Regions from separate parts of the Actinacidiphila sp. bgisy167 genome, predicted to be linked through region 2. Evidence: riboswitches for the same ligand, from Rfam matches in the RefSeq annotation. Region 2 holds a riboswitch; each other region holds the start of a gene.
What was found. Region 2 has a riboswitch for cyclic di-AMP ahead of AC3ET4_RS14295 (transglycosylase family protein). Riboswitches for the same ligand answer to the same signal wherever they lie in the genome.
Positions count from the first base shown of each region.

Region 1: another riboswitch for cyclic di-AMP. It lies ahead of AC3ET4_RS15780 (M23 family metallopeptidase); the one in region 2 lies ahead of AC3ET4_RS14295 (transglycosylase family protein).
Region 3: another riboswitch for cyclic di-AMP. It lies ahead of AC3ET4_RS17765 (C40 family peptidase); the one in region 2 lies ahead of AC3ET4_RS14295 (transglycosylase family protein).

Region 1 is NZ_JBYIQP010000034.1:53,484-58,400, forward strand. It holds gene AC3ET4_RS15770 (caspase, EACC1-associated type) at 1-871, shown strand, start outside; gene AC3ET4_RS15775 (extracellular solute-binding protein) at 973-2,304, shown strand; cyclic di-AMP (ydaO/yuaA leader) riboswitch at 2,522-2,660, shown strand; gene AC3ET4_RS15780 (M23 family metallopeptidase) at 2,846-4,000, shown strand; gene AC3ET4_RS15785 (hypothetical protein) at 4,217-4,498, opposite strand; gene AC3ET4_RS15790 (DUF6227 family protein) at 4,628-4,917, opposite strand, start outside.
Region 2 is NZ_JBYIQP010000029.1:50,977-55,893, reverse strand. It holds gene AC3ET4_RS14310 (peptidylprolyl isomerase) at 1-6, opposite strand, end outside; gene AC3ET4_RS14305 (GNAT family N-acetyltransferase) at 100-726, shown strand; gene AC3ET4_RS14300 (aldo/keto reductase) at 790-1,797, opposite strand; cyclic di-AMP (ydaO/yuaA leader) riboswitch at 2,432-2,622, shown strand; gene AC3ET4_RS14295 (transglycosylase family protein) at 2,625-3,758, shown strand; gene AC3ET4_RS14290 (SAM-dependent methyltransferase) at 3,984-4,799, shown strand; gene AC3ET4_RS14285 (putative bifunctional diguanylate cyclase/phosphodiesterase) at 4,804-4,917, shown strand, end outside.
Region 3 is NZ_JBYIQP010000043.1:16,127-21,043, reverse strand. It holds gene pcrA (DNA helicase PcrA) at 1-1,739, opposite strand, end outside; cyclic di-AMP (ydaO/yuaA leader) riboswitch at 1,988-2,149, shown strand; gene AC3ET4_RS17765 (C40 family peptidase) at 2,158-3,297, shown strand; gene AC3ET4_RS17760 (hypothetical protein) at 3,326-3,679, opposite strand; gene AC3ET4_RS17755 (C40 family peptidase) at 4,019-4,917, shown strand, end outside.

The DNA.
Region 1 (4,917 bases), on a different contig from region 2:
GTCCACCCTGGCCGGGCTCGTCACCCCAACCCTGGAATCCCGTCCCCCCTGCCTGGGGAACCAGTCCGACCCCTACACCGCCTACTACCCCTCCGACGTGCCGCCCCTGCGCCTCACCTTCGTACCGGTGACGTGGGAGACCGGCCGGGCCGACCGCGCCGACCGCGCCGAGGCGGTGCGCCGGCTCGGCGCGTGGCTCGGCTCCCGCCCGGGGCAGCGGGCGCTCGCGGCACAGGGCTTCCGTACCGACGTCAGCGGGACGGAAGAGGCCGACGACACCCCGCTGGACAGCGCCGTCTTCGTCGCGGACCCCCGGGCGGGCGGCCGGCCGCCGACCCGCGAGGACATCGAGGACGCGCTGCGTGCCGGCGGGGAGGCCGCCGGCACCCGGCGTGACGTCCTCTTCGCCGTCGACGTCTCCAGCTCCTCCCACTCCCGCGCCAACATCCCGCTCGTGCGCTCCGTGCTGGCCCGTGCCTCCGGTTACCGCTACGGCATCGCCGCGGTGCCCGGCCGCACCCTCCTGGACATCGGGGCGCACGACGCGGCCGCGCGGGACGCCGCGATCCGCGAACTGGCCTCCGTCGAGCGCGACGCCCCCGTGGCCGCCGCCCTGCGCCAATGGTCCCGGGCCCTGGCCGATTCCCCCGGCGCCCTGATCGTCCTGATCACCGACGACGAGGACAGCGCCGGCGAGGAGCCGCCGGACACGGACGTCCCCGTCCTGGTGGTCTCCCTGGAGGCCTACGGCTGCTCGCTGCACTTCAACAAGGCGGTGACGGAGAACGGCGGCGCGTGCCTCGCGATCACGCGGGATCTGCCGAACCGGGTCGCGGAGACCATAGACCGCCTCACCACGGGAGGGTCATGACAGCCCCGGCCCCCCGCGGTGCGAGCGGCGCCCGTCCGCACCCGCACGCCACGGCGCTGCCGCGTCCCGCCGTGCCTTCGCGGAGCCGGCGGCGGAGCGTCATGGGCTTCCTGCTCATGCTGGCGGCAGGGGCGTGCATCGGCCCCACCGCGGCCCCGGCCCCGCCGCCGCGCCCCGACCCCTCCCGGCCGCTCGTCGTCGCCAGCGACGCCGACCTCACCGCCGGCGGGCGAGCCGGCGTCCGCCGCGGCCTGATCGACGAGTGGAACCGCCGCAACCCGGACCGGCCCGCCCGGCTCGTCGAGCTGCCCTCCGCCTCCGACGAGCAGCGCAGCGAGCTGATCGGCGCCTTCCAGTCCGGCAGCGCCAGCTACGACGTCGTCAATCTCGACATCAGCTGGATCCCCGAGTTCGCCGACAGCGGGCTGCTGCGTCCGCTCGACCCCGCCCTCGTCGACGGGGACTTCCTGCGCCAGGCCGCCGACGCCGGCCGCTGGAAGGGCCGCACGTACGCGGTGCCCTTCAACACCGACGTCGGCCTGCTCTACTACCGCACCGACGACCTCGCCAAGGCCGGCCGCCGCCCCGCGGACCTGTCCGGCTACGCCACGATCGGCGACCTGCTCGCCGACGTCCGCCCGCTCGGCCACGCCGCCTACACCACCCAGCTGCGCGCGTACGAGGGCCTGACCGTCAACACCCTTGAAGCCCTGTGGACCGCGGGCGTCGAACTCGTCGACGGCGACGGACGCTACACGGGCACCGAGGACGCGCTGCGCGAGGGCCTGGACGAGCTCAACCGGCTGGCCGCCGCCAACAACCTCAACCCGCAGTCCCTCGAGGCCGACGAGTCGGTCACCCTCGCCCAGTTCGCCGAGGGGCGCAGTGTGCTGATGCGCAACTGGCCCTACGCCTACAACCGGCTCGACGCCGCCCTCGCCCCCGGTGTGCGCTTCGGCGTGGCCCGGCTCCCGGGCGTCGCGGCCCTCGGCGGGCAGAGCCTGGGTGTCGCGGCGACCAGCGACCGCCCCGGCGACGCCTCGGACCTGATCCGTTTCCTGACCGGACGCAGCGCCCAAGAGGCACTGCTGCAAGCCGGCTTCGCTCCCGCACGGCGATCCGCGTACGGAGCCGGGGACGTCGACTGTGACGATCCTCACGACCCGCGCGCCTGGTTCTACGACCGCCCCACGCGCCGCGGCTCGGAGTCCTCGCCCCGGCCGACCGCCGCGACCCCCGGTTACACGACCCTGCTGTGGTGCGCGCTGCAGGCCGCCAGGGCCCGTCCGGCGACCGCGCACTACGTCACGTTCACCCGGGTCCTGCAGCGTGAAGTGCACGGAATGCTCGCCGCGCACAGCTCCGCCGACGCCTCGGCGGAGCGCCTCCACAGCCGTCTGGGGCGCGCCCTCGGCGGCCGGGGCCCGGGGTGAGCATCACTCCTCGTAAGCGCGGCACTCTCTTGCGCATAACGACTGACGTACGCTCACATTTCCCGTTGGTCACGGCGGTCGCAGCCCGATGTCCTGTTATGTCGCGTCTATCCCCATAGATTCCCGTCAGGAAGTCGCAAGAGTGGCTTGGAATTGGCGGGCGCCTCTATTAACGTTCGATAACGCAGCGCGGTCGTCCCGCCGCCGACAGGGCGGCGCCGCGCGCTTGCCGAATCCCGTCCGCGGGAACCGGGGAACCACTTCCTGGGGTGAATCGGGGGCCTTCGCGGCCCTCGTAGGAGACCTTCCTGCTCCGAACCCGTCAGCTAACCCGGTAGGCGAGAAGGAAGGAAAGGAGTGCGCCCGCGTGGCGTCGAACGAGCCTGCCCTCATACCCGGACAGCAGCAGGGTTCCGTCTCCGCGTACCCCGAGTGGGACACCGCCGAGTGGAACATCGCCGCCGGCTGGAACCCTCCGGCTGCCGAGCAGGCGCCGCCGACGAAGAACGCGATCGACGGCTGGGACACCGGCGAGTGGAACATGGCCGCCGGCTGGCTCGCCACGGCGCCCACCGAGACGACGACCCCTCAGGACACCGTCCCCGCACAGCACGACGGAGCCGGGCACGGGGCGTACGAGACATACGCCGCGACCGCCGCCGCGACCCCGGCCGCCGCCGGACCGCGGCCAGAGGACATCGAGGCCTTCGGCACCGTCCAGGCGGCCGACGTCCCCCGGAGCACCGAGGGCGCGCTCGACGAGGGCGCGCTCCACGAGGACGCGCCCGACGAGGGCCCGCAGGCCGAGCCCTGGAACCCCACGGAGGAGTCCGCCGGCCCCGTGCGCGGCCGGCACCGCGTCGCCAAGCAGCGCTCCCTGGGCCGCGGTTCCGCTGTCTTCGGGGTCGCGGCCGTGGCCGTACTGGGCGTCGGAGGGGCCGCCACCGCGGAGGGCAAGAACCCGCTCGCCGTCTCCCTGCCCCACCTGCCCGACGCGTCCCGACTGCCCGGCGTGGGCGCGCTCGTCGGCGACGACAGCGCCGCCGAAGCCGAGCCCGTCGTCGCCGAGGCCCTGACCCCGGACGCGGGCGAGGTGCTGCGCAGCCGCATCCTCGACCAGGCCCAGCAGCAGCGGCAGGCCGCCGATCGGGCCGCCAGGACCGCCGCGCTGCAGGAGGCCACGGCGAAGGCCGCCAAGTCCGCCGCGGAGGAGCGGGTCCGCGCCGAAGCGGCCGCCAAGAAGAAGGCCGCGGCGGAGGCGGCGAAGAAGCTGGAGGCCCAGCGCCTCGCCGAGCTCGCCAGGAGCTTCGTGCTCCCGGTCGCCTCGTACTCGCTGACCGCCGGCTTCGGCGAGTCCAGCTCGCTGTGGGCCCACACCCACACAGGCCAGGACTTCGCCGCCCCCACCGGCACCCCCGTCAAGGCCGTGCACGGCGGCACCATCACCGCGGCCGGCTGGGCCGGCTCGTACGGCTACCGCATCATCCTGACCCTCGACGACGGCACCGAGCTCTGGTACTGCCACCTCTCCTCGATGATCGTCACCTCCGGCAAGGTCAACACCGGTGACACCATCGGCCGCGTCGGCGCCACGGGCAATGTCACCGGCCCCCACCTGCACTTCGAGGTGCGCCCCGGCGGCGGCGAACCGATCGGCCCGATGGGCTGGCTGCGCGGCAAGGGCCTCACGGTCTGAGGCGAGCGGCCGGTACGGGACGACGCGCGAGCAACGCCCACCGGACCCACCCCAGTACCGACCGCGCTGCGGACGGCGTTCACCGGCCGTCGACCGTGAACGACCGCACGAACTCCGGCGGCCCTGGCGACACCCCCCGCCACCCAGGGCCGCCGGTCCGCATCCGCCTCCCGACTCCCGCGAGCGCCGGGCGTCAGCGCCAGGCGCTGCGGGACGCTAGGGCACGACGAAGTTGTAGAGCTCCGAGATCCTCGGCGGCCCGCTCGGCTCCGGGAAGCCCGACTCCTTGGCGGCCGGCAGCATGATCTCCATGAAGGACTCGAGCGCCTGAGTGGACTGCCAGACGTTCACCAGCCGCAGGCCCTCGTTGGTGACCACGGCGGCGTGGGCGAGCAGACCCGAGGGCGGATGCTCGGGCCCGAACCCCGCGCGGTGGTTCGCTTCCTCGTACTGCAGGGCCGTCACACCGGGAAACTCGACCTCCGTCAGGACCGGCATGGGAACCTCCCGCCTCCCGCCGACACGCCTACCGCCCAATCTCCTCTCGACGCACCCCGCCCGCAATCCGGAACGCGGCCGGGGACCGGCGGGAACGAGGCCGGCGACGGGGCCGGAGCGGTAACGCGGTCAGAGCGCCTCCAGCCGTAGGTCCGCGGAGTCGCAGGCCGCCGTCTCGTCGGCGTACACCTCGCACATCGGCCGCCCGTCGGGTGTCATCGTGTGCTCGACCTCCCACAGGCTGATCTCCTCCCCGGTCGCCAGCAGGAAGGCGTGCTCGTACAGCGTCCAGCCGGCGACCCGGCCGGTGCCGATCCTGGTGTGCCGACCGGTGATGTACGCGATGTCGTGGCCCACCGCGGAGCCCAGCCGGCTGCGCAGTTCCTCGCCGGGCGCGTCCGGGTTCTCGGCCCGCCGCA
Region 2 (4,917 bases):
GTTCATGCCCCCATTTTCGCATCCGGCGCCCCGGAGTCCCGACGCGGCCCGCGGAAACGGGTTTGACCGGGGCCCGGACGGCACAGCAGCATCCGGTGCATGCCCGAACCCGTGATCCTGGACGGCAGGCACGTCCGCCTGGAGCCGCTGCGCGCCTCCCATACGGACGGCCTGCTGCGCGCCGCCACCGAGTCCCGCGACACCTACGCCTACACCCAGGTGCCGGACGATCACGAGGCGATGGCGCGCTATGTGGAGCAGGCTCTCCAGGAGCAGGCGTCCGGAACCGCGCTTCCCTTCGCCGTGCGGGATGTACGGCGCGACATGCTGGTCGGCTCCACCCGCTTCCTCGACCTCGGCTACTGGACGTCCGACTCCGCCTCCGCGGGCCGCTCCGCGCCCTGCGGCGGCGCGGCGCCGACCGTCGCCGAGATCGGCAGCACGTGGCTCGCCGCCTCCGTCCAGCGCACCCCCTGCAACACCGAGGCGAAGCTGCTGCTCTCCCACGCCTTCGACGTCTGGGGTGTGCTCCGCGTCACCTTGAAGACCGACGCGCGCAACACGCGCTCCCGCACCGCGATCGAGCGGATCGGCGCCCGCTTCGAGGGAATCCGCCGCGCCCATACCCGCGCAGTCGACGGGACCGTCCGCGACAGCGCGTACTACTCGGTCCTCGCCGAGGAGTGGCCCGGCGTCCGCGCCGCGCTCAAGGCCCGCCTTCGCTGAACACGCACCGACGCGTACGGGCCGGCCCCAGCGGGGACCGGCCCGTGCTCGCGGAGAGGCCGACTACGGGATGCGCACACCGGCCTCCGCCGAGAGGCGGTCGACCTCGGCCAGCTCGTCCGCGGTGAGCGGGCCCGCTTCGAGGGCGGCGAGGTTCTGGTCGAGCTGGGTGACGCTGCTCGCGCCGATGAGCACGGAGACGACCCGGGGGTCGCGCAGCACCCAGGTCAGGGCCATCTGCGCCAGGGTCTGGCCGCGCTCCCCGGCGAGCTTGTTGAGCGCGTGCAGGAAGGCGAGCTTGCGTTCGGTCAGGGTGTCGCGCTTGAGGAAGTGTCCGAGCGCCATCCGGGAGTCGGCGGGGACGCCGTCGAGGTAGCGGTCGGTGAGCTGGCCCTGGGCGAGCGGCGAGTAGGCGATGAGGGCGGTGCCGGTGTCGCCGACGGCGTCCAGGACGCCGTCCTCCGGGTCGCGCTGGAGGATGCTGTAGGCGGCCTGGTGGATCAGCAGCGGTGTGCCCAGCTCGCGCAGGATCTCCGTCGCGCGGCGGTGTGCCTCGGCCGGGTAGTTGGAGATGCCGGCGTAGAGGGCCTTGCCCTGCCGTACCGCGGAGTCCAGGGCGCCCATGGTCTCCTCCAGGGGCGTGTCCGGGTCGAAGCGGTGCGAGTAGAAGACGTCCACGTAGTCCAGACCCATGCGGCCCAGGGACTGGTCGAGCGACGACAGAAGGTACTTGCGGCTGCCCCATTCGCCGTACGGACCGGGCCACATGTCGTAACCCGCCTTGGTGGCGATGAAGAGCTCGTCGCGGTACGGGCGGAAGTCCTGGGCGAAGAGCGTGCCGAAGTTCGCCTCGGCCGAGCCGGCGGGCGGGCCGTAGTTGTTGGCCAGGTCGATGTGGACGACCCCGCGGTCGATGGCGCGGCGCAGCACGGCGCGCTGGTTCTCCAGCGGAGACGTGTCGCCGAAGTTGTGCCACAGACCCAGGGACACGACGGGCAGCAGGACCCCGCTGCGCCCGGTCCTGCGGTATTCCATCGAGGCGTAGCGGTCGTCAGCGGCGAGGTAGGGCACGCGAGGGCTCCCAGGCGATGTGAGAAATTGTGCGGGATTGGGAGGCTACGCCGCTCAATCGGTGCTGTCACGTCCGGTTTCGGGGCTTCGAGCGCTGCCGGCCCGCCCTTCTCGCCTCCCTGCGGGGGTGGTTGTGGCGCAGGCCACATCGTGCACCGTTCCGGCGGCGAGCGCGGCGGGAATCGCCGGGCGTCCTCGACGGTTGGCCCCCGAGGGGCGTTGCTCCGGGCGAGCCCTCAGGCGCGGGCGCTCGGGGGCGGGTTGGGCCGCGACGCATCCTCCTTATCGGGCATTGATGCCCTTAATTGGACATATGCGCCTACGGGGCGCCCGGGGAGTGCCGCGGCGTGATGGGTGTCACGCGCCGGACACGCTGCGCAGGCGGCAGGCGACGGGCCGTCCCGGGTGGTCGATCGTTTTCACCCCGCGATATCAGCCGATTACTGTGGGCCAGTCCGTCACCTACGGAGAGCGGACGCTTATCACGTAACGTCACAGAAGCAATTGATCGACTTGCGGTGTGCCGTGAGGCGTGATTCAGCTCCTTGCTCCGGAACTATTCCGTCGTTTAGCTTCCAGACCTCGCAGGACAAATGCCTGCGAGATTCTTCCGGGTGGAACGCCTAGTCCTGCCGCTGCCCGGACGCCGGATGACAAGACCGCACGGCAGGAGCGGGGGACCCAGGTAGTTGCCGTTCCCGTTGGTCTCGGGACGGCTAGGGGTGAAGTCGCAGCGACATGCCTTTATTTGGCGTGCCCATATGCGGCCGGGCATCTCCAGTCCGAACCCGACAGCTTACCTCGCAGGCGTCGGAGAGGAATTCGGCATGCCCGGTAAGGGAAAGCACCGTCGCCCGCGGAACACCCGCATCACCCGAATCAGCGCACTGGCCGGCACCACCGGAGCGGCCGTGGCGCTCCCCATCGTCGGGGCCACCGGCGCCCACGCCGCTCCTGTCGGCGTCTGGGACAAGGTCGCGGCCTGCGAGAGCACCAACAACTGGTCCATCAACACCGGCAACGGCTTCTACGGCGGCCTGCAGTTCACCCAGAGCACCTGGGCCGGCTTCGGCGGCACGAAGTACGCCCCGCGCGCCGACCTCGCGACCAAGGCGCAGCAGATCGCCGTCGCCGAGAAGGTTCTCGCGACCCAGGGCCCGCAGGCCTGGCCCGTGTGCGGCCCCAAGGCCGGTCTGACCAAGGCGATGGCCAACCCGTCGGCCACCCCGCAGAGCGTCGCGGGAGCCGCCGCCAAGCCGGTCGTCAAGGCCGTCAAGTCCGCCCCCGCGAAGAGGGCCGAGGCGCCCAAGAGCGCCGGCGGCTCCTACCGCGTCGTCGGCGGTGACACCCTCTCCAAGATCGCGAAGTCCCAGTCGGTCGAGGGCGGCTGGCAGGAGCTGTACGCGGACAACAAGCCGGTCATCGGCGGCAACCCGAACCTGATCTACCCGGGCCAGGTCCTGTCCCTGGGGGAGAAGGCCACCGCCAAGACCGCGGCGGCGACCGCCAAGGCCGCGAAGGCCGCCCCGGCCGCGGCCCCTGCCGCCAGCGCCTCCGGCTACACCGCCCCCCTCGACCGTGTCACCCTGGGCACCCCTTACCACCGGGCCGGCGCCATGTGGTCCAAGGGCTACCACACCGGCGTCGACTTCATCGCCTCGACCGGCACCAAGGTGAAGTCGATCGCCGCCGGCACCGTGGTCTCCGCGGGCTGGGGCGGTTCGTACGGCAACCAGGTCGTCGTCAGGCACGCCGACGGCCGGTACTCGCAGTACGCCCACCTGTCCGCGCTGTCGGTCTCGGCCGGCCAGCGGGTCTACGCCGGTCAGCAGCTGGGCCTGTCGGGCGCCACCGGCAACGTGACCGGTCCGCACCTGCACTTCGAGATCCGCACCACGCCCGACTTCGGCTCCGACATCGACCCGGTGGCGTACCTGCGCGCCCACGGCGTCACGATCTGACCGGTCCACCGACCGAAACGGTCGACTGACCGGTCGTCATCCGGCGGTATCCGTGCCCTGTTCCCCGTCTCCTGGGGAGCAGGGCACATGCCTTTGGTCTGTGACCGAAAATGGACCGAATATTTTCACCTCTTGTTTCCTCTTGAACGGCTGATCAGTAGCCTCTGTCGCACCTGGCCGTGGATACGGCCGGGCTCCCCGAGTCGCCGAGGAGCTGGAACAGTGATGGAGCGTCCCGCCTGGGCCCCCCAGGGCATCGATCTTTCCGTGCCCAGCGTGTCCCGCATCTACGACTACTATCTGGGCGGCTCCCACAACTTCGAGGTCGACCGGGAGGCCGGGCGGCGAGCCATCGCGGCCTTCCCGGGGCTGCCGAAGATCATGCAGGCCAACCGGGCGTTCATGCGCAGGGCCGTGCGCTTCGCCGTCGACGAGGGCATCACCCAGTTCCTCGACATCGGCTCCGGCATCCCCACCTTCGGCAACGTCCACGAGGTCGCCCAGGCCGCGAGTCCCGGCGCTCATGTCGTCTACGTCGACCACGACCCGGTCGCCGTCGCCCACAGCCGCGCCGTGCTGGAGCGCAGCGAGAACACCGCCGTCGTCGCCGCCGACCTGCGCTCCCCTCACGACATCCTGGACAGCGCGGAAGTGCGCGGGCTCATCGACCTCGACCGGCCGGTCGCCCTGCTGCTCGTCGCGGTCCTGCACTTCCTCGAGGACGCCGACGAACCGGCCAAGGCCGTGGCCGGACTCCGCGACGCCCTCGCCCCCGGCAGCCTGCTGGTCGTCAGCCACGCCTCGGTCGAGGGCGGTCCGCGCAGACCGGAGGAGGGGGAGCAGGTCGAGGACGTCTACCGCAGCGCGAGCTCGCCGCTGATCATGCGGTCGGGGGCCGAGGTCGAGCGCTTCTTCGACGGCTTCGGCCTCGTCGAGCCAGGCCTCGTCTCGCCGCCGCTGTGGCGCCCCGACGGAACGGACGACGACGAGCCCGATCCGGTCGTCTTCAGCGGGTACGCGGGCGTCGGCCGCAAGGCGTGACCACGTGGCCCTCACCGTGACCGGAGAACCCGGCCCGGAGCCGCAGCCCGCGGACAGCCTGCGGCGCTTCGCGATCATCTGGAGCCGGGCGATCTACCCGGTCACCACCACCTCCATG
Region 3 (4,917 bases), on a different contig from region 2:
TCCTGGAGGTTCTCGATGCGGGTCTCGTCCTGCGGGTCGGTGGATGCCTGCAGCTCCGCCAGATAGCCCGTGCGCTCCAGCACGGCCTCCAGGACGGTGGCGGGGCCGGCGCCGGAGTCCACGACCGTGCGCAGCTCCTCCAGCAGCTCGTTGAACCGCTTGACGGCGTTGACCGAGCGGGCGGCCATGCCGAAGGCCTCGTCGACCCGGCGCAGCGCGGCGGCGAAGGAGATGCGCTCGCGCGCGGCGAGAGCGTCGACCATCGCCTCGGCGCGCTCCCCGATGCCGCGCTTGGGCACGTTCAGGATGCGGCGCAGCGGGACGGTGTCCTCGGGGTTGGCCAGCACGCGCAGGTAGGCCAGGACGTCCCGGACCTCCTTGCGCTCGTAGAAGCGGACCCCGCCGACGACCTTGTAGGGCAGGCCGACGCGGATGAAGACCTCTTCGAAGACACGGGACTGCGCGTTGGTCCGGTAGAAGACGGCGACGTCGCCGGGACGGGCGTCCCCGGCGTCGGTGAGCCGGTCGATCTCGTCGGCGATGAACTGCGCCTCGTCGTGCTCCTGGTCGGCGACATAGCCGGTGATGACCGGGCCCTGCCCGGCTTCGGTCCAGAGGTTCTTCGGCCGGCGGGAGGCGTTGCGCTCGATGACGGCGTTGGCGGCGGTCAGGATGTTCTGGGTGGAGCGGTAGTTCTGCTCCAGCAGGATGGTGCGGGCCTGCGGGTAGTCCTCCTCGAACTGGAGGATGTTGCGGATGGTCGCGCCGCGGAAGGCGTAGATGCTCTGGTCGGCGTCACCGACCACGCACAGCTCGGCGGGCTCCTCGCCCTCGCCCGCGTCCCCGGTGCCGACCAGCTCGCGCACCAGGGTGTACTGGGCGTGGTTGGTGTCCTGGTACTCGTCGACGAGGACGTGCCGGAAGCGGCGCCAGTAGTGCTCGGCCACGTCAGGGAAGGCCTGGAGCAGGTTGACCGTGGTCATGATGATGTCGTCGAAGTCGAGCGCGTTGGCCTCGCGCAGCCGCGACTGGTACATCGCGTAGGCCTCGGCGAGCTTCTTCTCGAAGGCGTTCTCGGCCTGGCCGGCGAAGGTCTCCTCGTCGATGAGCTCGTTCTTGAGGTTGGAGACCTTGGCGCTGAAGGACTTCGGCGGGAACTGCTTGGGGTCCAGGTCCAGGTCGCGGCAGACCAGGGCCATCAGGCGCTTGGAGTCGGCCGCGTCGTAGATCGAGAAGCTGGAGGTGAAGCCGAGCCGCTTGGACTCCCGGCGCAGGATGCGGACGCACGCGCTGTGGAAGGTGGAGACCCACATCACATTGGCGCGCGGGCCGACCAGTTGCCCGACGCGCTCCTTCATCTCCCCGGCCGCCTTGTTGGTGAAGGTGATCGCCAGGATCTGGCCGGGGTGCACCTTGCGGGCGCCCAGCAGGTACGCGATGCGGTGGGTGAGCACCCGGGTCTTGCCGGAGCCCGCGCCGGCGACGATGAGCAGCGGGGAACCGGTGTGCTCGACGGCGGCGCGCTGCTGCTCGTTGAGCCCCTCGAGCAGCGCGGCCGGATCGAGGGCCGGGCGCGGGGCCCCGTCCCGGTAGTACGCGTCCCGGTCGACGGGCGCGTCGAAGCGCCCCTCGAAGAGGTCGTCGGGGACCGTGTCCGGCTCTTCCTCGGGAGGCGGCGGGGGCTCCCCCTCCCTCGGTTCGAGGCCGGCCAGGAAGCTGTCGTCAAAGAGGCTGCTCATCGCCTCCCGAGTCTAGGCCGTGCGGCGGACAGCGTTGCCCGCCTTGCCCGAGCCCGGCCCCCTTGGGCGCGTTGACCGCCGGACACGGCCCCGCGGGCCCGGTCCGCAGCCTCCGGGAACCGTCCGGGGAAGGTGAAGGTCACGAAATGATTGCGGACAATTCGAACACCAGGGTTCCCAGGGGCCCCCGCAGTGACTACCGTGCCGGATCAGGCGGTCCGCTCCAGCGGCGGCGACCGTGCCGTCACGGGCCGCCTCCGCTGAGTCCGGCGACCGCCGGAGCCGGGGACCCGAACGACCTTGGGGTGAATCGGTCCGTACGAGCGCAGTGTGCGCCCGTACGCACCGTAGGGCGGCCTTCCGAAGCCCGAACCCGACAGCTAACCCGGTAGGCGGTCCACGGAAGGAGCCGCCAGACTTGGCGACGCACCGCAAGCCGCGCCCGCATCCGCTGACCGTCCCCGGCCCCCGGGCCGCGGTGGGACTCACGACCGCCGCACTGGCGACCGTCACCCTCTTCGGCGAAAGCGCGAGCGCGGCCCCCGCCTCACCGGACAAGCCCTCGATCACCGAGGTCAAGGCCCAGGTCGACACGCTCCGCCACCAGGCTGAGGCCGCCACCGAGCGCTACAACGGCGCCAAGGAGCAGACACAGCGGCAGCGCGCACGCGCCGACGCGCTGCTGGACCAGGTGGCCCGCAAGACCGAGACGCTGAACGCCGCCCGCCGCACCATCGGCGAGTACGCCGCGGCGCAGTACCGCAGCGGCGGTCTGGACGGCACGGCGACGTTCCTGCTCACTTCCGACCCCCAGGGGTTCCTGGAGCAGGCGCACCTGATGGACCGCCTGTCCGAACAGCAGGAGCACGCGCTGGAGACCTTCCGCTCCGAACAGGCCGAGACGACGGCCAGGCGCGCCGAGGCCGTCGAGAGTTTGCACGAGCTCACCGAGGCGCAGCAGCGGCTGAACGCGGAGAAGACCGCGGTCAAACAGAAGCTCGCCGCGGCGCAGAAGCTGCTGAACAGCCTCACCGCCCAGGAGAAGGCACGGCTGGCGGCGCTGGAGAAGAAGCGCCAGGAGGAGGCGGCCGCGAAGGCCGCGGAGATCGCCGCCAGGGAGAAGGCCGCCAAGGAGGCCGGCTCCTCCACCGGATCCACCGGATCCACCGGATCCACGGGCTCGACGCCACCGGCGTCCGGCAGCTACGCCGCCAAGGCGGCCACGGCGATCGCGTTCGCGCGCGCGCAGCTGGGCAAGCCCTATGTGTACGGGGCCACCGGCCCCAACTCCTACGACTGCTCGGGCCTGACCCAGGCCGCCTGGGGCGCCGCGGGCGTCAAGATCCCCCGTACCACCTACGACCAGGTCGACTTCGGCAGCCGCGTGAGCGCGAGCCAGCTGCAACCCGGTGACCTGGTCTTCTTCTACTCCGACATCACCCATGTCGGCCTCTACATCGGCGGCGGCCAGATGATCCACGCCCCCCACACCGGGAGCGTGGTGAAGATCGCCCCGATCACGGAGATGCCGATCTACGGTTACGCCCGGATGGCCTGAGCCCCCGCCCGGCCGGCCGCGGCCGGGCTCAGGTCCACAGCACCGCGATGAAGATGTTGGCGGTGGTCAGCGCGCCCACGGTGCCGAAGGCCGCCGCCGGCACCTTCTCCTCGTCCCGCTTGACGTAGACCAGGCCGAGGACGACCACCAGGATCGCGAGCTTCACACCGATCTTGATGTTGTTCACCGGCTGGTCGTCGGCCTGGTTGAGGCCGACCAGCAGCGCGCCCGTGACCAGCATGGTCAGCGCGCCGTGCAGCATGCCCGGCACGAAACGGGCCTCGCCGCGGCCCATGGCCTTCATCTGGGTGAGGAAGCCGCCGAGAAGGGCGGCGATGCCGACGATGTGCAGGCCGACGATCAGGTTGATGAGTACGTCCATGGCTCAGGACCCTAGCCAGCCCGTAGCAGCGCCCCGCACCGAGGTCGGACTCTTCCGCGGCATCGATCACGGCCGGACCGCAAGTGACCAGGTCACCCGTCGAACAGCGGTCATCCACGGGCAGTCCGCGGCCGAATCGGACCAGTCCCGCACACTCCCCGGCTCCCCCGCGGCGTCCCGGTTTAGCGTCCTGCCCCAGGTGGCCGATCCCCACTGCCGTGAGGACCCCGTCCTCGGCACGGCCGCCCCCGCCGAAGGTCCGGCGGCGGACGGCGCCCCGTCCGCCCGCCGCCGGACCGCCGGGGGGTGTACGGAACAGCCCGGAAGGAGTCACGGCGCGTGGCGTCGCACAGAAGGCCCAAGGAACGCGGACCCGCAGGCACGACCCTGCGCACCGCCGTCGGTCTCGCCCTGGCGGGCGCGGCAACGGTGACGGTGTTCGGGGAGGCCGGGCACGCGGAGCCCCGGCTGACCACGGACGAGGCCAGGGCCGAGGTGGACCGGCTCTACGAGGAGGCCGAGCAGGCCACCGAGCGGTACAACGGCGCGAAGGAGAAGGCGGACACGGCCACCGAGCGGATCGAGCGGCTCCAGGACGAACTCGCCCGCAGGACCGAACGCCTAGGCGACGCCCGCGACGGCCTCGGCTCCCTCGCCACCGCCCAGTACCGCAGCGGCGGCCTCGACCCCGCAGTCCAGCTGGCCCTCGACTCCTCCCCCGGCGACTACCTGGAGCGCGCCGGCATGCTGGACCGGATGAGCAGCCGCCAGAGCGCCGCGCTGCGCGTCCTGTCCGCCCAGCGGCGGGGCGTCGAGCAGTTGCGCGCCGAAGCCGCCGCCGAGATCGACGAGCTGCGCGGCAGCCGCGCCGAACTCGCCCGCCACAAGCGCACCGTGGAACAGCGCCTGGCCTCCGCGCGGCGACTGCTCGACCGGCTGACCGCCGCCCAGCGCGCCGAGGTGCTCTCCTCCGGGGGCCATGGCTCCGCCGACCCGGCCCGGGCCGGGCGCGCCACCTCCCGCACCGGTCTGGCGCCCGCCGCGGCCCCCAACGCGCGTGCCGCCCGCGCCGTCTCCTTCGCCTACGGCTCCCTCGGGCTGCCCTACGTCTGGGGCGCCACCGGGCCCTCTGCGTACGACTGCTCGGGCTTCACGCAGGCCGCGTGGCGGGCGGCCGGGGTCTCCCTGCCACGCACGACGTACACCCAGATCAACGCGGGCACCCGGATCCCCCGCTC